One region of the Janthinobacterium salmonicoloratum genome, then DNA from elsewhere that is predicted to be linked to it. Evidence: predicted binding sites of a transcription regulator. Region 1 holds the regulator's gene; each other region holds the start of a gene.
The links. The regulator FNR, encoded in region 1, switches genes on or off when oxygen is low (the NO sensors DNR and NnrR bind a similar motif). The targets are predictions, from matches to a motif close to TTGATNNNNATCAA.
Positions count from the first base shown of each region.

Region 1 (7,963 bases):
GCACGCAGGGGCGCTGGCTGACGCGCTTCCTGCTCAGCGACGCGCTGCGTCCGGAAGCGCGCGAGGTAGTCGCGTATTTCCAGCGGCGCGGCAAGCAGGTCGTGCTGCTCAGTGGCGACCAGGAAGCGCTGACGCAAAGCGTGGCGACGGAACTGGGCATCAACACGGCGTGCGGCGAATGCCTGCCCGATGAAAAGCTCGACTTCGTGCAGCAGTTGCAGGCGACGGGCGCCGTAGTGGCGATGGTGGGCGACGGCATCAACGACGCCGCCGTACTGAGCGGTGCCGACGTGTCCTTCGCCATGGGTTCCGGCGCCGCGCTGGCGCAGGCGCATGCGGACACGGTGCTGCTCTCGAGCCAGTTGCGCTCCGTGCTCGACACGGCCAAGACGGCCGCGCGCAGCATGCGCATCATCCGCGAAAACCTGGGCTGGGCAACCCTGTACAATCTGACGGCCATCCCGGCCGCCGCGCTGGGTTTTTTGAACCCCTGGCTGTCCGGCGTCGGCATGGCTGCCAGCTCGGCCGTCGTCATCGCCAACGCCCTGCGCCTGCGGAAAGTCTGAACCATGGAAGCACTGTACCTGCTCATCCCCTTAAGCGTCGTGGTCGTCTTCATTGCCCTGTGGGTGTATTTCACGGCCTCGGACAGCGGCCAGTTCGACGACCTCGTCGGACCGGGCCTGCGCGTGCTGCAGGACGACGATACGCCGGCCAAGCCGGCGCCCGACGAACCGCATCCCTGACCTCAGCAGCCCGGCTGGCGTCCTGCACGCCATGGCCGGCGCCTCACCACAACAAGCCCTGATTGCAGGGATCTTGCATGGCTTTTTTGATCGAAATATCACTTTATTTCGATGCCAGTTCGCTACCCTTATTTCATCCGGGGAATTTTGATCCACATCAAAGTTTTTTCGCCTTCAAACACTTACTCTCTGGCCACCATCATAAATAGTAATTCCAGGGAGAGTCTTTGTGGATCAATCGCTGAACTATAACTACAAGATCGTGAAGCAATTCGCGGTCGCTACTGTGGTATGGGGCATCATCGGCATGCTGGTTGGCGTTATCATCGCCGCTCAGCTAGCCTGGCCTGCCCTGAACCTCGACATACCTTGGCTGACATACGGACGCTTGCGTCCGCTGCACACGAATGCGGTGATTTTCGCCTTCGGCATCTGCGGCCTGTTCGCCACCTCGTACTACGTTGTCCAGCGCACCTGCCAGGTGCGCCTGTTTTCCGACAAGCTGGCTGCTTTCACCTTCTGGGGCTGGCAAGCGGTGATCCTGTGCGCAGTCGTCAGCCTGCCCATGGGCCTGACCCGCGGCAAAGAATACGCGGAACTGGAATGGCCTATCGCCATCCTCATCGCCGTCGTCTGGATCGCCTACGCCATCGTGTTCTTCGGCACCCTGATCAAGCGCAAGGTCAAGCACATCTACGTGGCCAACTGGTTCTTCGGCGCCTACATCCTGGCCGTGACGATTTTGCACGTGGTCAATGGCGCCGTCATGCCAGCCTCGTTCACCAAATCGTATTCCGCCTATGCGGGCGTGCAGGACGCCATGATCCAGTGGTGGTACGGCCATAACGCGGTGGGTTTCATCCTGACCGCCGGCTACCTGGGCATGGTCTACTACTTCATCCCGAAACAGGCCGAGCGCCCCGTGTACTCGTACCGTTTGTCCATCGTCCACTTCTGGGCGCTGATCTTCACCTATATGTGGGCGGGCCCGCATCACCTGCACTACACGGCCTTGCCTGACTGGACGCAATCGATCGGCATGGTCTTCTCGCTGGTCCTGCTGGCACCGAGCTGGGGCGGCATGATCAACGGCATCATGACCCTGTCGGGCGCCTGGCACAAGCTGCGCACCGACCCGATCCTGAAATTCATGATCGTCTCGCTGTCGTTCTACGGCATCGCCACCTTCGAAGGTCCGATGATGTCGATCAAGACCATCAACTCGCTGTCGCACTACACCGACTGGACCGTTGCCCACGTGCATGCGGGCGCCCTGGGCTGGGTGGGCTTCATCACCATGGGTTCGATCTACTACCTGCTGCCGCGCCTGGCGGGACGCACGCAGATGCACAGCACGCGCCTGGTCGACGTGCACTTCTGGGTGGCCACCATCGGCATCGTGCTGTACATCGCCGCCATGTGGATCGCCGGCGTGATGCAGGGCCTGATGTGGCGCGCGGTCAATCCGGACGGCACCCTGACCTACACCTTTGTCGAGAGCGTGAAAGCGACGTATCCGTACTACGTGGTGCGCGTGGCCGGCGGCCTGCTGTACCTGTCGGGTATGTGCATCATGGGCTACAACACCTGGATGACGCTGCGCGGCAGCAAACTCCCCGTCGCCCGCATTCCGGAACTGAACGCGGCGCACGCCTGATAGGAGCGAAAGCAAATGAAATTTTCACACGCATGGATTGAGAGAAACCCCTGGCTGCTGATCGCCCTGGTCACGGTGGTGATCAGCATCGGCGGCGCCGTCGAGATCGTCCCCCTGTTCTTCCAGAAGAGCACGACGGAGCCGGTCGCCGGCCTGAAGCCGTATTCGCCGCTGCGCCTGGCGGGCCGCGACATTTACGTGCGCGAAGGCTGCTACAACTGCCACTCGCAGATGGTGCGTCCGCTGCGCGCGGAAACGGAACGCTATGGCCACTATTCGGTCGCAGGCGAGTTCGTCTACGACCGTCCGTTCCAGTGGGGTTCCAAGCGCACGGGGCCCGACCTGGCCCGCGTGGGCGCCCGCTACAGCGATGAATGGCACCGCACGCACTTGAACGACCCGCGCGACGTAGTGCCCGAGTCGAACATGCCGGCCTACCCCTGGTTGGCGAAGACCAAGCTGGTGCCTGACGAGATCATGCCGAAGATGCGCGCCCTGCAACGCCTGGGCCAGCCGTACAGCGATGAAGAGATCGCCGCCGGCCCCGCGCAGCTGCAGGACAAGACGGAAGAAGACGCCCTGGTCGCCTATCTGCAAGGCCTCGGTACATTAATCAAAACAAGGAATTAGCATGGCAATCGAAAACCTGTTTGACAGCGCCAGCAGCGTCATGACGGTGGTTTCCTTTACGACGTTCGTGGGCATCCTGTGGTGGACGTTCAGCCGCAGCAATAGCGATTTCGACGCGGCGGCACGCCTGCCGTTCGCCGATGACGCATTGGACTATCCGGCCGAGGCCGAGATGAGCGTGGCGAAGGAGCGCAACCATGGCTGATTTTACCAATGGCTTCTGGAATATCTACATCATCGTGCTGTCCCTGCTGGGCATCATCGGCTGCGGCGTGCTGCTGTACTCGCAGTCGAAAATCAAAGTGGTCGAGGGCGCCCCTGCTGACGGCACCACGGGCCACGTCTGGGACGAGGACTTGAAGGAACTCAACACGCCGATGCCGCGCTGGTGGATGTGGCTGTTCTACATCACCATCGTCTTCTCCCTGGCCTACCTGTTCCTGTATCCGGGTCTGGGCAACTATGCCGGCAGCCTGGGCTGGAAATCGACGGGCCAGTACGAGGAAGAGCTGAAGAAGGCGGAAGCCGACTACGGTCCCCTGTTCAACAAGTACCTGAGCCAGGACTTGAAGACGGTGGCCGCCGATCCGCAGGCGCAAGCCATCGGCCAGCGTTTGTTCCTGACCTACTGCGCGCAATGCCACGGTTCGGATGCGCGCGGCAACAAGGGCTTCCCCAACCTGACCGACAAGGACTGGCTGTATGGCGGTGAACCCGACATCATCAAGACCACCATCATGCACGGCCGCAATGGGCAGATGCCACCGATGGGCGCCGCCCTGGGCTCCGAAAAGGATGTCGAGAACGTGGCCCATTATGTGCTGAGCCTGTCCGGTTCGACCTCGGACCCTGTCAAATCCGTGCTGGGCAAGGCCAAGTTTGGCGCCTGCATGGCCTGTCACGGCGCCGATGCGAAGGGCAACCAGATGCTGGGTTCACCGAACCTGACGGACAAGATCTGGCTGTACGGCGGCAGCGCCGATACCATCATGGAAACCGTACGCAAGGGACGCAGCAACACCATGCCGGCCTTCAGCGATTTCCTCGGCGAATCCAAGGTACACGTGCTGTCGGCGTATGTCTGGAGCCTGTCGAATCCCCAGACGCCCGTGAAATGATGTAATGGAACCTCAAGTCATCAAGATGTATGCGGCTCGCGAGCAAATCTACCCTCGCGAGGCCAAAGGACGCTACGCTACCTGGCGATGGGTATGCGTATGGCTTACCCAGCTGGCGTTCTACGGCTTGCCGTGGTTGACCTGGAATGGCAGGCAAGCCCTGCTGTTCGATTTGACCACGCGCAAGTTCTACATTTTCGGCGTCGTGCTGTGGCCCCAGGATTTCATCTATCTGGCGGCCCTGCTGATCATCTGTGCGTATTTGTTGTTCCTCGTCACGGCCATTGCCGGGCGGGTGTGGTGCGGGTTCTCTTGCCCGCAAACGGTATACACGGAAATTTTCCTGTGGGTCGAACGCCGCATCGAGGGCACGCGCAGTGCGCGCATGGCCCTCGACAAGCAGGGCCCCTCCGTGCGCAAGGCGTTCAAGAAGACGGCCAAGCACCTGGTATGGGGCGCCATCGCCCTGTGGACGGGCTTTACCTTTGTCGGCTACTTCACGCCGATCAAGGAACTGGCGCACGCGGTGACCACCCTCAATTTCGGTCCCTGGGAATGGTTCTGGGTCTTGTTCTACAGCTTGGCAACCTACGGCAACGCGGGCTGGCTGCGCGAGCAGGTGTGCAAATACATGTGCCCCTACGCGCGCTTCCAGAGCGCCATGTTCGACCAGGACACCCTGATCATCACCTACGATACCAAGCGCGGCGAACCACGTGGCGCACTGAGCAAGAAGGCCGGCAACAACGACAAGCTGGGCGATTGCATCGACTGTACCCTGTGCGTGCAGGTGTGTCCGACCGGTATCGATATCCGCAACGGCCTGCAGTATGAATGCATCGGCTGCGCCGCTTGCGTCGATGCCTGCAACAGCGTGATGGACAAGGTCGACCGGCCGCGTGGCCTGGTACGCTACAGTACCGACCATGCGATGGAAAACAACTTCAATTCGAAGCAGATCCGCCAGCGCGCCATGCGCCCGCGCGTATTGATCTACACTTCCATCCTGGCCCTGATCATCATCGCCGTGTGTACTTCGCTGGCGCTGCGCACGCCCTTGAAAATGGACGTGATCCGCGACCGCGGTTCGATGGGACGCGAAGTGGAGGACGGCATGATCGAAAACGTCTACCGCTTGCAGATCATGAATACGTCGGAGCAAACCCAGCATTTTAAAATCAGCGCTTCCGGCTTGCCGGGCCTGACCTTGCTGACGCGTGAAGAAGTGACCTTGCAGCCGACGGAAACGCTGGGCTGGCCGATCCGCCTGCGCGTACCGCACGGCGTCGGCGAGAAGGGTTCGAACAAGATTGCGATCGAATTGCACTCGCTGGACGACCCATCGCTGCATGTGCGTGAAAGCGCGGTATTCATCGTACCGCGCTAATGTAGGAAGGCCGGTCCCCGCATGGGGACTGGCTGATTAAACAGGAGAAATATCATGTCCGACAGTCTGAAACTGCAAGCACCCGTTGCACCGTGGTACAAGCATCGCTGGCCATGGCTGCTGATGATCGGCCCCGGCCTGTCCGTGGTCGTCGGCAGCTTCATGGGCTATATCGCGTTTACGCAGCCCGATGCGCTGGTGGTGGGCGATTATTACAAGCAGGGCAAAGCGATCAACCAGGATTTGAAGCGCGACACGATCGCCAGCGACCTGGCGATGGATACGAGCCTGTCGTACGACGTGGCACAGGCGAGCCTCAGTGGTTCCGTGCACAGCTTCGGCAAGGCCTATCAGGCGCCGCTGCAGCTGCACCTGGCGCATGCGACCCTGCCGGAAAAGGATATCAAGCTGCTGGTGCAGCCCGATGCGGCCGGCAATTTTTCCGTAGCGCTGCCGATGCTCGAACGCAGCCGCTGGCAAGTGCTGGTGGAAAACGACAAACGCGAGTGGCGCCTGTCAGGCATCTGGACCTGGCCACTGCAGCGCAGCATCGCGCTGCATGCTGACGCAGAGCTGTAAAGCTTATTTGCAGACGTCAGTACCGGCCGTAATGGCCTTCAATTTGGCCGGCTGCAGGATTTCAATCTCGCGGTTCGACACGCGCAGCCAGCCTTCCTTCTTGAATTTGGACAGCAGACGGCTGACGCTCTCGATGGTCAGGCCCAGATAGTTGCCGATTTCCTCGCGCGACATGCGCAGCTGGAAATTGCTGCCCGAATAGCCGCGTGCCTCGTAGCGCGAGGCCAGGTTGACGATGAAGGCGGCAAAGCGCTGCGTCGCCTGCATATTGCCCAGCAAGAGCATGACGCTTTGCTCGCGCGTGATTTCCTGGCTCATCATGCGGTGAAAATGGCGCAGCAGGGTCGGCATATTGCCCAGCAATTGTTCCAGGCTGGAAAACGGAATTTCACATACTTCGCTGTCTTCCAGCGCCACCGCATTACAGTGGTGGCGGTCTGCGCTGATGGCGTCCATGCCCAGCAATTCACCGGCCATCTGGAAACCCGTCACCTGCTCTTCGCCGCCAGGATTGATCTGGTACGTCTTGAAGTGCCCCAGGCGAATCGCATACAGGTTCTGGAACGAGTCGCCGATGCGAAACAGCGAGGCGCCGCGCGCGACCTTGCGGCGGCGGCCGATGATCTGGTCCAGCCTGTCCATGTCGCCCACATCGAGGCCCATCGGCAGGCACAATTGATGCATGCTGCAGGTCGAGCATCGCGCTCGCAACGCTTCCACGTTCACTGTGGGCAAGGTTGGAGTGAGTAGCGCTTCAGTCATGTCATTACCTTTTATAAAATGCAATAACAAGTTTACTGCATACAGGGTTGCCGTGTGCCAATTTCACCGTAATTTCGGCGAATAAACGACGTCCAGCCTTTAATTATATGGCAACATCGTCAAAAGCCCATACGGGGCGGGCAATTTATGCGGTGGCGCTTGCCAAGCTGAGGCATTGATAGGAAAATTCCCGTCAGCATTATCTGCCGCCTGTGCCGCCCGGTACTGAAAAGGAAATCATGAAGCCTCTCGGCATTAAAGCAAAAGTCGCGCTGGCCACCAGCCTGACCTCGATCGCCATGATCGCGCTGGTCACCATGATCCAGTTGCAGCACATGCGCGACGACTTCACCCGAGTGCTGTTGAGCCAGCAGTCATCCCTGATCAGCCGCACCGCTGCCGAGCTCGACGACAAGCTGGGCATGCTGCTGCAGATCGTCACCCTGACGGCCAGGCAGCAGCCGCCGGAACTGATCGCCCAGCCCACCCAATTGCGCGCATACTATGCGCGCCGCTCGATGCTGGTGCTGTTCGATGACGTGCTGGTGCTCGATGCGCATGGCGCCATCGTGGCCGACATGCCGGAAGTGGCGGGGCGCGCCGGCATCAACGTCGCCGAGCGCGAGTATTTCCAGACCGTCTTGCGCACGCGCCAGCCCATGATCACCGAACCGATGCTGGGCAAGTCGAGCGGCATGCCCATCGTGCAGATGGTCGCGCCCGTGCTGGCCGCCGATGGCCAGGTGGCCGGGGTCGTGATCGGCGTGCTGCGCCTGTACAAGGACAACTTGCTGGGCCGCCTGCGCTCGGAAAAGATCGGCAAGAGCGGCTATTACTTCATTCTCACGCGCGGCGCCGTGCCGCGCTATGTGCTGCACCCCGATACCAGCCGTTTGCTGCAGCCGCGCAAGCCGAACGCCAACCTGACGACCACCCAGTTGCTGAAGGAAGATGGCGAAGGCAGCATGGTCAGCACCAACAGCCGCGGCATCACGGCCGTCAACAGCTTCAAGCGCCTGAAATCGGTGAACTGGCTGCTGGCCGCCTCGCTGCCCATCGACGATGCCTTCGAACCCTTCGATGG
Region 1 covers NZ_JBNYXV010000002.1:723,636-731,598, reverse strand. Annotated here, with positions in the region: gene ACQ4WY_RS16475 (heavy metal translocating P-type ATPase) at 1-566, shown strand, start outside; gene ccoS (cbb3-type cytochrome oxidase assembly protein CcoS) at 570-746, shown strand; gene ccoN (cytochrome-c oxidase, cbb3-type subunit I) at 976-2,403, shown strand; gene ccoO (cytochrome-c oxidase, cbb3-type subunit II) at 2,419-3,033, shown strand; gene ACQ4WY_RS16455 (cbb3-type cytochrome oxidase subunit 3) at 3,035-3,238, shown strand; gene ccoP (cytochrome-c oxidase, cbb3-type subunit III) at 3,231-4,151, shown strand; gene ccoG (cytochrome c oxidase accessory protein CcoG) at 4,156-5,538, shown strand; gene ACQ4WY_RS16440 (FixH family protein) at 5,593-6,117, shown strand; gene fnr (fumarate/nitrate reduction transcriptional regulator Fnr) at 6,121-6,879, opposite strand; gene ACQ4WY_RS16430 (response regulator) at 7,119-7,963, shown strand, end outside.

Region 2 (7,963 bases), on a different contig from region 1:
GTTGAGGTTGGCAAAGAACTGGGGACCGCCCGCATAGCCGAGGGCAAAGATGAACAGCATGAAGAAAACGTTCTTGACGCTGGCGTCCAGCGTGATGCCCAGCTGGCCGATCAGCAGCGCGGCGATCAGGGTGCCGCACACGCCGCCGAGTTGGATGGGACCGAAGCGTATCTGCCCTACCGCGTAGCCCAGGGCCAGCGCCAGGAACAAGGCCAATTCCGGCACCTGGTGCAATACGGACGTGATCGAATCGAGCATGGGCAAACCTTCGAAAAGATAACGGATGATTACAAGGGAACAGGGCGTTCGGCTGCTGGCAGCGGCTTGCTTTTGAACGGGCGCACGGGTCCCGCACGACAGCCGCCACGGCGGCTTCTACTGGGAAAATGTTGCAAAGTGGAATTATGTTCGGCGAAAATTTTATAAGTGTCAACAGGTGTTCTGTTGAACTCGCCTTGCGTTTCATCAAACATCACGCGCACGATTGAAGCGGCTGTTTGACACTGGTCAATAAAACTATTAGTAATGTTTTGGACGATACCAAAGCGCCTGGCGCGCCAGCGGCGTCTCCTCCGGCAAGTCGGGATTAGTTAGTTCCAGCACGTGGCGCCGGGATAGCTTCAGACCATCCGCGAGGCGGCCAAAATGGCGCTGGAACAGCTGCGCGAAACTGCCATCGGCAAGCATGCTTTCCAGTCCGATTTCAATGTGGCGCGCCAGTTCCGGCCGGTGCTTGCCGACAAAAAAGTACAGTGCGGCGGGGTAGCGGATGACCAGGTGGGCGTCCAGCGCCAGCGGCAATTGCGCGTGGCTGGCCAACTCGCTTTGCGCCTCGATCACGGACCGGGGAAAGTAGTCGATGCGGCCCGCCGCCAATTGCTGGAACAGGCCTTCATAGGTGCTCGAAGTGTCGAGGCGCAAGCCATTCGCCTGCAGGATGGCGGAGTCTGGCCAGTCGCGCATCTGGCCGGCCGACAGCCGCGCCAGGGCGGCGATGCTGCGCACGGCGCGCAGCAGGTCCGGCTGGCGCGCCTGGATCAGGGCCACGCGCCAGCCGATCAAGCCACGGTCGATAGGGATGCGTATCGGCAATAATTGCGTTTCGCTCGCCCGGCTCGTCATGGCCCACACGACGTCGACGCTGCCCGACGCCGTGGAGATTTCCTGCATGGCGCGCGTCTGCACCATGCGCAGTTCGGAACGGCGCAAGGCATAGGCCTGGCCCGACCGCGCCAGCGCCAGTTGCAGCAAGGCCGTCACATAGCCTTGCTGCGGATCGTTGAGGGCCTGGTGGCGCGGATACACGAGCGGCAGCGGCGACAACGTGCCGGCGACAGCCGCGCCGAACGGCCACAGGCCGGCAAGCATGAGCAGAGGGCGGCGCTGCATGGCCCCTCCTTTCCAGCGCTATCATCAGCGTTCTTATCAGAATGACAGTATCGCGCAGCAGAGCACGCTTGTCGACTGGAATAAGGAAACTGTATATAAAACAACATCAATTCCAGGCTGCACTACAGAGGGGGAATTAATCCAGATCAATAAAACCGCATATAAAAAATAAATCTTGCGTGCTGCTCTGGACGGCATGTGCACCCCTCGCCTACGCTGTTTTTTTATTTGAAAAACAAGAGGAACCCATGCAGACAGCACGCTTGAATATCATCGGGATGGATCACGAAGGCTGCGCCGACAGGCTGACGGGCGCGCTCGAAGCCGTCACGGGCGTGGCCACCGTGTGCGTCTCGCTGGCGCGCCACGGCGCCACGGTACAGTTTGACGAGCGGCTGGCCTCGCAGGAACGCCTGCTGGCCGCCGTCAATGACGCCGGCTTCATGGGCGAAGCGACGGATAAAGAACAGCTGGCCTCGTGCAGCGGCGCCTGCGGCCATTGCCGCCACTGAACGCCTGCTGCCGCCACCTCACCGCTCAGCCTTCCCGCGCGCCCCGGTCGCGCAGATGCGCCAGCACGCGGCGCGGCCCCAGCGCCTGCAGGTCGAACGGCGGCAATTCGATGGCGTCGAGCGTATTCTTGAACAGCAGCCCCAGTTCCGTATCGCCCTCCAGGCTCAGGCGGCGGCTGAAGAACAGGGTGTCCGGATCTTCCTGGCGCCGCGCCAGCAGCATCAAATCATGCACGCTGGCGGCGATGCACAGGTCCGGCGCGTCGACATAGCGCTCGGCCACGAACACCGTGCCCTGCCACTCGAAATCGAAGGCTATGCCCGCATCCAGCAGCCGCAAGCGCAGGCTGCGCCCTTCCAGGCTGCATCGCACGTCGTCGGGTAATTGCGGCGCCAGCAGGCGGTTCAAGCCTTGCACGAACAGCCAGGAGGCGGGATACGGCGGCAGCTTGGACAGCAATTCGGCCAGCGGTTCCGGCAGCCGGTACGACATGGCGGGCTTGCTCATGGGAGGCTTGGCCGGGACGGGCAATCTTTCCAGTTGATCTTGCATGGTGCTTCCTTTCGATGCGTTCAATGGGCGGCGTGCTGTTCCATGCCGGGCTGGCCATGCCAGTAGCCGTCGCAGGCGCCTGCCGGCTGGCAGGCCGCCAGCTGGGCCTGGGCGCCGATACCGCTGACCTGGCCGCGGCGGGCACGGTCGAAGATGGCGATGACTTGTTCCGTATGCATGGCCTGCGGGCTGATGCGCGCCACCGATACGCCCATGTCGCGCATGGCGTCGAGTTCGCGCACCAGGTTGTAGACCAGCGCCGACTGCGTCTGCGTGCCATTCAGTACGAGGAAAGGCACTTCGTCGCGCGTGCGCAGCAGCAGGCCGTCCGGTTCTTCCAGGCAGCTGTAGCCGCAATCGTCCTTTGGCAGGTTGCGGTTTCGCGCCGTGAAGCAGCGCGCGGAAAACGCCAGCGGCATGCGGCCGTAGGCGAATACTTCCGTCTCCAGCCCTTCCGGTTTCTGGCGCTGCATCTCGGCCAGCGCCGTCTGCCCCATTTCCAGCGGCATCACCCAGCGCCGTGCGCCCAGGCGCGCCAGCAGTTGCAGGCTGGGGCCATTGAACAGGTTCAAATGGGGGCCGGCGACGAAGGACGCGCCCTTTTCCATGCAGTGCACGGCGCCCATGTCGTTGGCCTCGACGCCGTAGCGGCCATTGCCCGTGATGCGGCGCAGGGTCGCCAGTTCGGCGCCCGCCTCGATCAGCGCCTGCGTGGACAGCACCACTTCCTTGCCGGCAGCGGCCAGCATGTCGGCGATATCGAGCCAGTCGGCCAGGCGTACTTCATGCCGGCGCGAGCAGACAGTCTCGCCCAAATATACGATATCAACGGCGGTGCCGGCGATCTGCTGGTAAAACTCGAAGACGGTGGCGCGCGGCCAGTAGTACAGCAAAGGGCCCAAAGAGAGTTTTAACATGTTCATCCTTTATTTCCAGGAGCGGTGATAGGCACCGAGCGTGTGCTGCTGGCCCTCGGCCAGCTTGTCCATGGCCGCCATCCAGCCAGGCTTGACAGCGTAGCGCGCATTGCCTTCGCGGCAGGCGTCGATCGCTTCGCGCCACACGCGCGTGACCTGCGCCACGTAGGCGGGGCTGCGCTGGCGTCCTTCGATTTTCACGGCCCGCACGCCCATGGCAATCAGCTGCGGCAGCAGCGCCAGGGTATTCAAGCTGGCCGGCTCCTCGATGGCGTAATACTCTTCGTCATTGACTTCGAAACGCCCCTTGCACAGGGTGGGATAGCTGGCGTTTTCACCTGGCGCATAGCGGTCGATCAGCACGCCGTTCAGGCGCGATTCGAGGCCGTTCGGCGTTTCCAGCCAGCGCACGGATTTCGCGGGTGAGCACACGCCGTGCGTATTCGGCGCCTCGCCCGTCGCATACGACGACAGCGCGCAGCGCCCTTCGACCATCACGCACAGGCTGCCAAAGCCGAAGACCTCAATCTCGACTTCCGTCTTGGCTATCAGTTGCTCTACCTGCGCCATCGACAGCACGCGCGGCAGCACGGCGCGGGCGATGCCGAAGTGCTCGTGATAGAAGTTGATGGCCTCGTAGTTGGTGGCCGAGCCCTGCACGGACAGGTGCAGGCGCAGTTGCGGGTGGTGCTGGGCCGCATAGGCCATCAGGCCTGGGTCGGCAACGATCATGGCGTCGATGCCGGCCTGCGCGGCACGGTCGATGGCGCTGCGCCACACGGCCCAGTTGTGCGGCTGCGGATAGGTGTTCAGCGCCAGCAGCACCTTGCGTCCATATTGATGGGCGTAGCGCACGCCCTCGGCGATGGCCTTCTCGTCGAAATTGAGGCCGGCGAAATTGCGCGCATTGGTGGCGTCGCGAAAACCCAGGTACACGGTGTCGGCGCCATTGTCGACGGCCGCTTTCAAGGCAGGCAGGCTGCCGGCGGGGCAGACCAGTTCCAGCGGTCCGGCCACGCGGGTGGCGGTGGTTGATTCAAGCATCATGATGTTCACAGTCCTGTATCGGCTCAGGGTGCAGACTATAGCCCCGCCCCTAATGCCCAGTCCTTGACGCAGGTGAAGAAATGCATGCATGGCTGGCGCGCATTCAACTTGCTTGACCTGGCTGTAAAATGCCCCATTTTTCTCCTTCTTCGATTGCCCGCCATGACCCGTAAACCGCTGCTGATTTTCCTGCTGACCCTGTTCCTCACCGCACTGCAAGTGCAGTGGGCCGGCCCGGCCGATGGCTATGACGCAGGGACGATCTCCGTGCTGTCGCCGGAAGTGCTGGGCGCGTATCCGGGCGTGCTGCTGCTGTTCCTGCTGGCCGTGTTCGCGCGCCGCCAACTGCCGCTGCTGCGTCAGGCCGCCATCTGCACGGGTCTGCTGGCCATTTACTGGCTGCTGGCGAACTACGTCACTTTCGATATCCGCGTCGCCAGCTGGAGCACCTTTTCGCCGCTGGAAATCTGGGCGCACGTGCTGCCCGCCTCCGTCGCCAGCATCGCCGCATGCGGCGCCGCATTCTTTTGCGCGAGCTGGCTGATCCTGCGCGAAACGCGCTGGAACAAAGCCGGCTGAGGTATATTTTTCACCTGGATCAAGGATACGCGAATCGCTTGCACGCCACCTTTGACTACACTATATTTAGTAGATAACCTTCATAAAAACACCGCATGTTGTGTTTATTGGAGGTTTCATGACGACAAATGCAGTTTCCCCCACACGCGGCCAGGTCGATGTCGCCGCGTCCATCAATGAATACCTGGACAGGCGCGACTGGCGTGTCAACGCCAACGCCAACCAGGGTTACTCGCTGGGCGGCCTGATACTCAATGTCTCGGGCAAGGTCATCGCCAACTACTGGCTGGACCAGGTGTATCCGCCGGAAGTGGGTGCGGCGCACCGCGAAGCGGCGCTGCACATCCACGACCTCGACATGCTGGCCGGCTATTGCGCCGGCTGGTCGCTGCGCACCCTGCTGCACGAAGGCTTGAATGGCGTGCCGGGCAAGATCGAATCCGGCCCACCGAAACACATGTCGAGCGCCATCGGCCAGATCGTCAATTTCCTGGGCACCCTGCAAAACGAGTGGGCCGGCGCGCAGGCGTTCAGCTCCTTCGACACGTACATGGCGCCCTACATCCGCAATGACAGCCTGCGCTACGAAGACGTGCGCCAGTACATGCAGGAGCTGATCTTCAACCTCAACGTGCCATCGCGCTGGGGCACGCAGACGCCGTTCACCAACCTCACTTTCGACTGGGTCTGCCCGGACGACCTGCGCGAGCAGATTCCCGTCATCGCCGGCCAGGAGATGGACTTCAGCTATGGCGAGCTGCAGGCGGAGATGGACATGATCAACCGCGCCTACATCGAGATCATGATGGCGGGCGACGCCAAGGGACGCGTGTTTACCTTCCCCATCCCCACTTACAATATCACCGAGGATTTCGACTGGCATAGCGAAAATGCCGAACGCCTGTTCGAGATGACGGCCCGCTACGGCCTGCCCTACTTCCAGAATTTCATCAATTCGGAACTCAAGCCGAACATGATACGCTCCATGTGCTGCCGCTTGCAGCTGGACTTGCGCGAGCTGCTGAAAAGGGGCAATGGCCTGTTCGGTTCCGCCGAGCAGACGGGTTCCCTGGGCGTAGTGACGATCAATTGCGCGCGCCTGGGCCACTTGTGGCGCGGCGACGAGCCAGCCTTGATGGCGGACCTGGACCGCCTGCTGGAACTGGGCAAGACCAGCCTGGAAATCAAGCGCCGCACCATCGAGGAACTGATGCAGCAAGGCTTGTTCCCGTACACGAAGCGTTACCTGGGCACCCTGCGCAATCACTTTTCGACCCTGGGCGTGAACGGCATCAACGAGATGATCCGCAATTTCAGCGGCGACGCCTACGATATCACGGCGCCGGAAGGCCATGCGCTGGCCGTGCGCCTGCTCGACCACGTGCGCGCCCGCATGGTGCAATTCCAGGAAGAGACAGGCCATATGTACAACCTGGAAGCGACACCGGCCGAGGGCACCACGTACCGCTTCGCCCGCGAAGACCGCAAGCGCTATCCCGCCATCCTGCAGGCCGGCACGGTCGACAATCCGTATTACACGAACTCGTCGCAGCTGCCCGTCGGCTACACGGACGACCCGTTCGAAGCGCTGGAATTGCAGGATGCGCTGCAGCGCAAGTACACGGGCGGCACGGTGCTGCACCTGTACATGACGGAAGCGCTGTCCGACGCGAACGCCTGCCGCGAGCTGGTGAAACGTGCCCTGAGCCGCTTCTCGCTGCCCTACATCACGGTCACGCCCACCTTTTCCATCTGCCCGCGCCACGGCTACCTGGCCGGCAAACATGAATTCTGCCCCACCTGCGACGCGGAACTGATCGCCCGCAAGCAAGCCCACCCTGTTCCATCACTTGAGGAAACGCCATGAACGCACGTCCCGACTTCACTCCCGCCATCACCCTGCTCGACAGCGAACGCCAGCGCTGCGAAATCTGGACCCGCGTGATGGGCTATCACCGCCCCGTCGCCTCGTTCAACATCGGCAAGCAGGGCGAATTCCACGAGCGCCAGTATTTTACGGAAGCGAGTGCCCGTGTTGGCCAGCCCGCCTGCCATGGCGGCTGATTTGAAAGTGGGCGGCCTGACGCCCTTTTCCGCCACCGACTACCCGGGAAAACTGGCGGCCGTGGTGTTCGTGCAGGGCTGCCCCTGGCGTTGCGGCTATTGCCACAATCCCCACTTGCAGGCGCGCACGCCGGAAGGCGCCATGCCCTGGCAGGACGTCTTGACCTGGCTGCGCCGCCGCGTGGGCCTGGTCGACGCCGTCGTCTTCAGCGGCGGCGAAGCGTGCATGGACCCGGCGCTGGGGCGCGCCATACAAGACGTCAAAGCGCTCGGTTTCGGCATCGGCCTGCATACGGCCTGCATCTATCCGCAGCGCCTGCAGGAAGTGCTGCCACTGGTCGATTGGGTAGGCTTCGATATCAAGGCGCCGTTCAGCGACTATCGTCATGTGACCCGCGTGGCCGGCAGCGGCGACCCGGCGCGCGCCTGCCTGGACGCCATCCTCGCCAGCGGCGTCGCCTACGAGTGCCGCACCACCACCCACCCGGACCTGCTGCCGGACGAGCAGTTGCTGGCCCTGGCCACCACCCTGGCCGCAAAAGGCGTCGATAACTACGTGCTGCAGCAATTCCGCGCCGAAGGCTGCGCGGATGCGGCGCTGGCCGGCCGCCCCCTGCACGGCTATCCGGCGGCGCGTACTGTGGCGCAAATCGGCGCCATGTTTCCCCGTTTTACATTCCGTAACCATGCCAATTAAGCCGGCAGCCACATAATTTCGCAAAGCCCCACAAAATTCCCCGTTCTACAACGCTGAAATGTCTTGCGTGCTGTAATGTATCAACTGTGCCGCGCACCACGCGCAGCCGGTCAGATTCCTCACTCCGCATTACAGATAAGCGTCATCCATGAACGATTTCACCGCAGTCAGCCCATGTATCCCTTCCACCCATGCCGACATCCTG
Region 2 covers NZ_JBNYXV010000005.1:334,179-342,141, forward strand. Annotated here, with positions in the region: gene aspT (aspartate-alanine antiporter) at 1-258, opposite strand, end outside; gene ACQ4WY_RS22975 (substrate-binding periplasmic protein) at 520-1,389, opposite strand; gene ACQ4WY_RS22980 (heavy-metal-associated domain-containing protein) at 1,638-1,901, shown strand; gene ubiT (ubiquinone anaerobic biosynthesis accessory factor UbiT) at 1,927-2,454, opposite strand; gene ubiV (ubiquinone anaerobic biosynthesis protein UbiV) at 2,475-3,371, opposite strand; gene ubiU (ubiquinone anaerobic biosynthesis protein UbiU) at 3,381-4,418, opposite strand; gene ACQ4WY_RS23000 (hypothetical protein) at 4,581-4,997, shown strand; gene ACQ4WY_RS23005 (ribonucleoside triphosphate reductase) at 5,116-6,864, shown strand; gene nrdD (anaerobic ribonucleoside-triphosphate reductase) at 6,861-7,061, shown strand; gene ACQ4WY_RS23015 (anaerobic ribonucleoside-triphosphate reductase activating protein) at 7,051-7,758, shown strand; gene ACQ4WY_RS23020 (Pls/PosA family non-ribosomal peptide synthetase) at 7,907-7,963, shown strand, end outside.
Region 2: the regulator FNR is predicted to act here: its motif matches at 4,482-4,495, upstream of ubiU (ubiquinone anaerobic biosynthesis protein UbiU).

Region 3 (7,963 bases), on a different contig from region 1:
CGACCAGTGCCGGCGCACGCACGCGGCGGTAGTCGGGCGAAAAATTGTGCGCGGCCATGTCCATGGCCCTGGCGATGGCGGGCGGGGTATTGGGCCGCACGGCGCCGTCGGGTAGCACTTCCAGCGCGTCGCGCCAGTTCGCTTCCAGCGCGGGCCACCATTGCTTGTTGATCCGCCTGGCATAGACGATCGAGGCGGCCACCGATGCCAGGTCGGCCGGGCTCGGTGGTGGTTCGTCGAAGGGCGTGGCTTCAGGCTCCTCGTAGCCGCCGCTGGCCAGGTAATCGAAGGTTGTGTCCAGATAGACGAGTCCACGCACGCGCTGCGGGTGGCTGCCGGCGAACAGGGTCAGCTCGTTGCCGGCAATCGAGTGGCCGGCCAGGACGAGGTGCCCGATGCGCAAGGCGTCGAGCACGGCCAGCAGGTCGGCTACCAGGGTGGCGGGCGCGTAGGTGGCGGCGTTCACGGGCAGCGGCTTGCTCGATGAACCGTAACCGCGCCGCGTGATGGCGAGCACGCGGTGGCGGCGCGCCAGCGCGGGCGCCAGACTGTCGAAAGCGTGCGCCGTGCCACCGAGGCCGGCCAGCAGCACGATCACGTCGTCATTGGCGCCATCTGGCGCGGCCGGCCAGTCGCGCACATGCAGGCTGACACCGGGGGCGACATCAATTTGCCGGTCTATCACCTCGGCAGTGTGCGGCGCGCTGCCACCACCGCAGGCGGCCAGTGCCGCCAATGCGGCTGTGCCCAGCAACAGCAGGCGGCGGGTGTGGCAATGTGTGCCGGCGTCGGGTGTGTTGCTCATGCTGTACTCCTGTGTGGGTGAGGGCATGAGCAGTATTGGCGCCGCGCATGAAGCGCAGATGAGGGGCCGGTGAGGGAAGGCTGAAGGCCTGCCGGCCGCGCTAGTGTGATACCAGCACCGGCAAGGTCATCTCCTGCAGCACCGTGCGCGTGACGCCGCCCAGCAGCGCTTCGCGCAGGCGCATGTGGCCGTAGCAGCCCATCACGATCAGGTCGCAGTGCCGCTGCGCGGCCATGGCCAGCAGGGCCGCGCCAACGTCCTGGCCCGGCGGCGTGTCGTGCTGCAGCACCTCGACGTTGACGCCGTGGCGCGCCAGGTACAGGGCCAGGTCGGCGCCCGGCTGCTCGCCATGCGCGGCCGGCTGGGCGTGCGAATTGACGACGGCGAGGCTGACCTGCCGCGCCCTTCGCAGCAGCGGCAGCGCATCGGTGATGGCGCGCAGCGCTTCGGCGCTGCCATTCCAGGCCAGCAGCGGATGCTGCGTGGCGCCCGCTGGCGCAGCGGAAGGCGCGTGCGGCACCATCAGCACGGGCCGGCCACAATGGAGCATCAGATATTCGGCAGTGCCGGCGATGACGCGCGACGGCGTATCCTGCGCGTCCGTCTGGCCGAGGATCAGCAAGTCGCAATAGCGCGCCTGCAGCAGCAGCGCGCCTTGCGCATCGTCGTCGACAAAGCGCGTTTCATAGGTGCCCAGGCCTTCTTCGCGGGCGATGCGCTCGAAGTCGTGCAAGGCTACACTGGCCTGGGTGCGCAGTACCTGCATCTGCGCCGGCGCAAACTGCAGCGCGTTGACGCCGCCGCCATAGGCGTAGCGCGAGATGCCGCTCATGGCCGAACCGATCAGGTGGGCCCCTTCGGCGACTGCCAGGCGCACGGCCAGGCGGATGCGCTGGGCGCAGTGGCGGGAATTGTCTACGTGGACCAGCAGGGTAGTGTAGGGCATGGCGTTTTCCTCGGTTGTCGGTTGTCAGGTCTGCAGCACGTAGCTGCCCGGCGCGTCGCCCAAGGCGGCGCCCATGGCCGGCGGCGCCACTTGCGCGTCCGCGCGTTCCTCCAGCCAGGCTTGCCAGGTGGGCCACCATGAGCCGTCATGGTGCGGCACGTCGCGCTGCCAGCTGTCGGCATCGATATAGGGCGCGTCGTGGCGGTGCGTGGCCACCTGGTAGCTGCGGCGCGGCTGGCCCGGCGGCGAGACCACGCCCGCATTGTGGCCGCCCGAGGTGAGCAGGAAGGTGACGTCCGTGTCGGTCAGCAGCTGCAGTTTATACACGGAGCGCCATGGCGCCACGTGATCTGTCAGGGTGCCGACGGCAAAGATGGGAGCGTCGATGTCGGGCAGGGCGATGTGGCGGCCCGCCGTGCGGTAGCGGCCTTCGGCCAGGTCGTTGTGCAGGAACAAACGGCGCAGGTATTCCGAATGCATGCGGCAGGGCATGCGCGTGGCGTCGCTGTTCCAGGCCATCAGGTCGCTGTCCTGCTCGTTTTCGCCCAGCAGGTAATGGCGCAGCTGGCGCGACCAGATCAGGTCGTTGGAACGCAGCAGCTGGAAGGCGCCCGCCATCTGCTTCGTATCGAGGTAGCCCTGCTTCCACATGGCCGCTTCCAGGAAGCTTACCTGGCTGTCGTCGATGAACAGCGACAGTTCGCCCGGCTCCTTGAAATCGACTTGCGAGGCCAGCATGGTGAGGCTGGCCAGGCGCGCATCGCCGTCGCGCGCCATGCTTGCGGCGGCAATCGCCAGCAGGGTGCCGCCCAGGCAGTAGCCGGCCGCGTGCACCTGCGGCGCGCCCGTGATGCGGGCAACGGCGTCGAGCGCGTCCATCACGCCCAGCTGGCGGTAGTCTTCCAGCGACAGCTCGCGGTCTTCTTCCAGCGGGTTTTTCCAGGAAATCATGAATACCGTGTGGCCCTGGCCCACCAGGTAGCGCACCAGCGAATTGTGCGGCGACAGGTCGAGAATATAGAACTTCATGATCCAGGCGGGCACGAACAGCAGGGGCGTGGCATGCACCTTGGCTGTCGTGGGGGCGTACTGGATCAATTCGATCAAGTCATTGCGGTAGACCACCTTGCCCGGCGTGACGGCCACGTTCTCGCCCACCTTGAACGCTGCTTCGCCTGGCGCGCCAGCCCCCATGGCGGCGCGCTGCCAGTCGTCGGCCGCGTGAACCATGCCGCGCGCCAGGCTGGCACCGGCGCTCTCGAGGGTGGCTTGCTGCACCACGGGATTGGTCAGCATGAAGTTCGACGGCGCCAGCATGTCGAGCCACTGGCGCACGGTGAACGTGACGACATCCTCGTGGTGCGGCGAGACGCCGCGCACGCCGGTGGTGGCGCGGTGCCACCACTGCTGCTGCAGCAAGAAGCTCTGGTAGATGAGGTTGTACGGCCAGCGCTGCCAGGCCGGGTCGTCGAAGCGCCGGTCCTGCGGCAGCGGCGCGATGCATGGCTGGTTCGCCCGAGCGCCCGGCATCGCCGATTGCATGGCGTACTGTTGCCAGCGGCCGATCTTCTTCCACGCTTCCTGCAGCAGGGTTTGCTGCTTCGAAGGCGCCAGCGCCAGGTGGCTGAGCCAGTCGGCATAGGCATTGCCCAGCGCGGCTGGCGAAATGCCGCCCGTGAACTTGCCCAGCCAGGCGTTCAGCAGCAGATCCAGGGTGGCGCCTTCCGGCGCGCTTTCCGGATAGTCGGGCGCCGGCACGCCTTGCCATGCGCTGCCCTGGCGCTCATGTTCAACTTGTTGCTCCGCATTGCTCGGCCGCGTCTTGCTCATCCAGGGCTCCTGTCATTTTGTTACAGGATAGCAAGAGCTTGTTTAAAAAATTATGATCTACATCAAGTTTGCTCAGATGCGTGCAGTGGGCAGGCAGCCTGCCTGGATGGCCGCGTCCGTTTGCTGCCTCCCGCCTCCGGTGAGCTGCATCAGGTGTGGCCGGAAGCGCCAGCGGCCTGCGCTTCCTCGCAGATCCATGCCATGAATGCCTGCACGGCGGGGCGCGTGGCCGCGTCGGGCCGCGCCACCAGGTAGTAGGCAAAGCGCGCGGGCCAGGGCAAGTCCAGCACTTGCACCAGGCGTCCGGCGGCGATTTCCTCCTGCGCGTACAACTGCGGCACCAGGGCCAGGCCCTGGCCCGCCTCGGCCGCGCGTATCAACAGAAAATCATCTTCGAAGGCCGAGCCACGCAGCGCCCGCGCCGCATTGGCACTGTCGTCCGGGGCGCCATGCGCGGCCAGCCACAGGGACCAGTCGGCACGGTCCGTATCGTGCAGCAGCGGGTAGCGCAGGCAATCGCCCGGCGTGGCGATGGGCGGCTGGCCCGCCATCAGGCCGGGGCTGGCAACGGGCACCAGCACGGGCGCCATCAGGCGCGTTACCTGCAGGCCCGGATAGTCGCCCAGGCCGTGGCGCAAGGCCACGTCGACGCGGTCGCGGCGCAGGTCGACCAGCGCGGATGTCGCTTCCACGCGCACCTCGATGTGCGGATGACGCTGGTTGAAGCGGCCCAGCCGCGGCACCAGCCACGCGGCGGCAAAGGTGGCGACCGTGCTGACGGTCAGCGTCTGGCGAGCGCCCATGTCTTCCAGCGCCTGGCTGGCGCCGGCGATCTGCGCGAAGGCGCCCAGCAGGGCGGGGTGGACCATGGCGCCCGCCTCGGTCAGGCGCAAGCCCTGGCGTTCGCGCGTAAACAGCGGCATGCCGACCCGTTCTTCCAGCAGGCGGATTTGCTGGCTGACGGCGCCCGACGTCACGTGCAGCGCTTCGGCGGCCGCCTTGATGCTGCCGCGCTGGCCCACTTCGACAAAGGCGCGCAGCGCCTGGAGTGGTAAAGGATGCTTCATTAGTATAGTTTTTCTATAGTCAGGAGCGAAAAATCATCGTTTCAGTTTCACTCTTAAAAAACGCATTATAGGGGAATGCGGCGTTCTTTTGACGTCGAGTAAAACTATATCGACAGGATCTCCATGTTACTTTCATACCGGCAACTTTGCCTGGTTTTGCTGTGCGCCACGCAATTCGTTGCCTTGCTCGATTTTTCCATCACCATGATCCCCTTGCCGCAAATCCAGCACAGCCTGGGCTTTACGCCTGACGGCTTGCAGTGGGTGATCAATGCGTATGGCGTTGCCATCGCCGGCTTCCTGCTGCTGGGCGGCGTTTCGCACAGCCCGGCCATGCTGGTGGCCACGCTCGCCTTGTGGGGCGCATCCATCCTGCCCGGCAAGGCCGCGCGCCAGGAGGCGGCGCCATGATGGAACTCTACACCGACAGCTCGCCCAACGGTTTCAAAGCCACCATTGCGCTGGCAGAACTGGGCTTGCCATACCGGCTGCGCCATGTACGCATCGAACTGGGCGAGCACCGGCAGCCCGCCTTCCTGGCCCTCAATCCGCACGGGCGCATTCCCGTGCTGGTCGATCACGACACGGGCATCACCGTGTTCGAATCGGCCGCCATCCTGCTGTACCTGGCCGAGAAAACGGGACGGCTGCTGCCGGCGCAGCCGCAGCAGCGCTGGGCTGCCATCACCTGGCTGCAATTTCACGCGGCCAGCATGGGACCGATGCTGGGCCAGCGCGTGCATTTCGAGATCGCGGACGCAGGCGCGAATGCGGCCGCCACGGCGCACTTTCGCCAGCTGTGCGACGCCGCGCTGGCCAGCATGGATGGCCGCCTGGCCGACAACGCCTACCTGGCCGGCAACGACTATTCGGCGGCCGACATTGCCAGCTTTGGCTGGCTGCATATCGCGCAGCTGGTCGGCTTCGATTTTTCCGCCTGGCCCCACGTGGGCGCCTGGTACGCCCGCGTGGCGGCCCGCCCGGCCGTGCAGCTGGGCATTTCCGTTCCCGCACCTGCCACGGGCGCCTGACCTATCTCAAGGAACAACATGACTATTGATACCAGCGGCGCTTCCTCGCACGCGTTTGCCAACCATGCAGGCTACCGCCGCATGTTCGCGCCCGGCGCGCTGACCCTCGGCATTTATCTGCCGCTGCGTTTTTACCAGGGCGACATGCAGGCGCTGGCCGGCCAGGCCGACCTGGTCGCCGCCATGGACCGGCAAGGTTTTGCCGCCGCCTGGGTGCGCGACATTCCCCTGTTCGACCCACGCTTCGGCGATGCGGGCCAGCTGTTCGACCCGTGGACCTACCTGGCCTACCTGGCGGCGCGCACGGACTCGTTGGCCCTGGCCACGGGCAGCGCCATTTTCACGCTGCGCCATCCCATCGACCTGGCCAAGGCGGCCGCCAGCATCGACCAATTGTCGGGTGGGCGCCTGGTGCTGGGCACGGCCTCGGGCGATCGGGCCAGCGAATTTCCCGCGTATGGCGTGCCGTACGCTACGCGCGGCGAGCGCTATGCGCAGGCCGTGCACATGTTCCGTCAGCTGCTGCGGGCCGGCCCCGCGCATATCGCCGGCCCGCTGGGCAGCCTGGCAGGCCTCGAATTGCTGCCCAAGTCCGTGGCGGGCGCCATTCCCCTGGTCGTCACCAGTTCCTCGGGCCAGCCGCTGGAGTGGATAGGACGCCATGCCGATGGCTGGCTGACGTATCCGGAAGCGACGGATACGCCGGACGGGCCGCGCAGGCTGGCGGAAAAAATCCGCGCCTGGCGCGCCTGCATACCGGATGGCGGCTTTCGCCCGCATATGTGCAATGAGTGGCTGGACCTGGTGGACGACCCCGATTACCCGCGCACGCCCGTGCGCAGCGGCTATGTGCTGCGCACGGGGCGCAAGGGATTGATCGACCTGCTCGGTGAATGGCGCGAAGCGGGCGTCAACCATGCGGCGCTGGGCATCCAGCATGGCCAGCGCCCGGCCGCAGAGGTGCTGCAGGAACTGGCCGAGGAGGTGCTGCCGCACTTTCCGTCGCATGCGGCGCTGCCCGGCGCCGTGCCGCGCTGGTAAAAAAAAGGGGGGGACTTAAAACGCCTGGCTGGCGGCGTAAATCAGCAAACCGGCCAGGCCGCCCACGATGGTGCCGTTGATGCGAATGAATTGCAGGTCGCGCCCGATGGCCAGTTCGATGCGCTCGCTCATTTCGTCCTTGCTCCACAGGTCCAGGCGGCCGGCGATGAAGGCGCCCACTTCGCCCCGGTAGCGGCGCACCAGCGCGCCGCTGCCGGCGACGATGGCGTCATTCAGCCATTGCCGCGCAGGCTTGTCCGTGTCCAGCACCTTGCCCGTGTTGCGCGCCAGGCTGGCAATCGCTTGCGCCAGCACGGGCTGGTCGGCGTGCAGGTCGGCCAGCAGGCGCGTGCCGATGTGGTGCCAGACGTCGCCCAGCATGGCTTGCACCGTATCGCTGGCGACCAGCTGCAACTGGTAGCGGCGCACAGTCTCTTGCCACTGCGGGTCGGCCTTCAGGTGCAAGGCGCTGTCGGCGATCCAGCCGGCGATGCGCTGGCGCAGCGGGTGCTGCGGGTCGACGCGCACGGCGAGGGCAAACTTTTGCAGCGAGGCGATCATGCGCGGCTCGTACGCTTTCACGGCCTTTTTCACGAGCGCGTTCTCGATCTGGAAGGCGCCCAGCACGAAATCGCCGATGGCGGCGTGGTGGTGCTCGTCGTCCAGGTAGGCGGCGCTGCGGTCGAGCAGGAAGTCCAGCAATTCCTGCGGCTTGCCGTCGGCGATCAGCGCGTCGATGCAGTCGGCCGCCACATCCGACAGATTCAGTTGGCCCAGGTAGTTGCTGGCCTGTACACGCAACAGGCGGCCCAGTTTGTCGTGGTCGGCCATCGCCAGCAGCTGTTTCACCACGCCGGCGCTGGCCATGCCCAGCTGCTGCGCGTGGACCTCGTCACTGAGCCAGGCGCCCAGGCGCGCGGCAGGGTCGGCCTGCACGATGCGCTCGGCGATGCCTTGCTCGGTAATGAAATGGTTTTCCACGAAGGCGCCCAGGCTGCGGCCGATGTCCGCCTTGCTGTTCGGGATGATGGCCGTATGCCACAGGGGGATGCCCAGCGGGTGGCGGAACAGGGCGACGACGGCGAACCAGTCGGCGATCGCGCCCACCATAGACGCTTCGGCGAACGCCTCCACATAGCCCCAGGCGGGGTGGCCGCCCCGTTGCGAGCGGGCCACGGCGAAGACCAGCGCGGCCAGCAGCAGCAGGCCGGCGGCCAGCCACTGCATGTTGCGCAGGCGCGCG
Region 3 covers NZ_JBNYXV010000009.1:105,994-113,956, forward strand. Annotated here, with positions in the region: gene ACQ4WY_RS26725 (alpha/beta fold hydrolase) at 1-805, opposite strand, end outside; gene ACQ4WY_RS26730 (universal stress protein) at 906-1,751, opposite strand; gene ACQ4WY_RS26735 (PHA/PHB synthase family protein) at 1,776-3,581, opposite strand; gene ACQ4WY_RS26740 (LysR substrate-binding domain-containing protein) at 3,731-4,648, opposite strand; gene ACQ4WY_RS26745 (hypothetical protein) at 4,772-5,059, shown strand; gene ACQ4WY_RS26750 (glutathione S-transferase family protein) at 5,056-5,679, shown strand; gene ACQ4WY_RS26755 (LLM class oxidoreductase) at 5,698-6,720, shown strand; gene ACQ4WY_RS26760 (DUF445 domain-containing protein) at 6,736-7,963, opposite strand, start outside.
Region 3: the regulator FNR is predicted to act here: its motif matches at 3,634-3,647, upstream of ACQ4WY_RS26735 (PHA/PHB synthase family protein).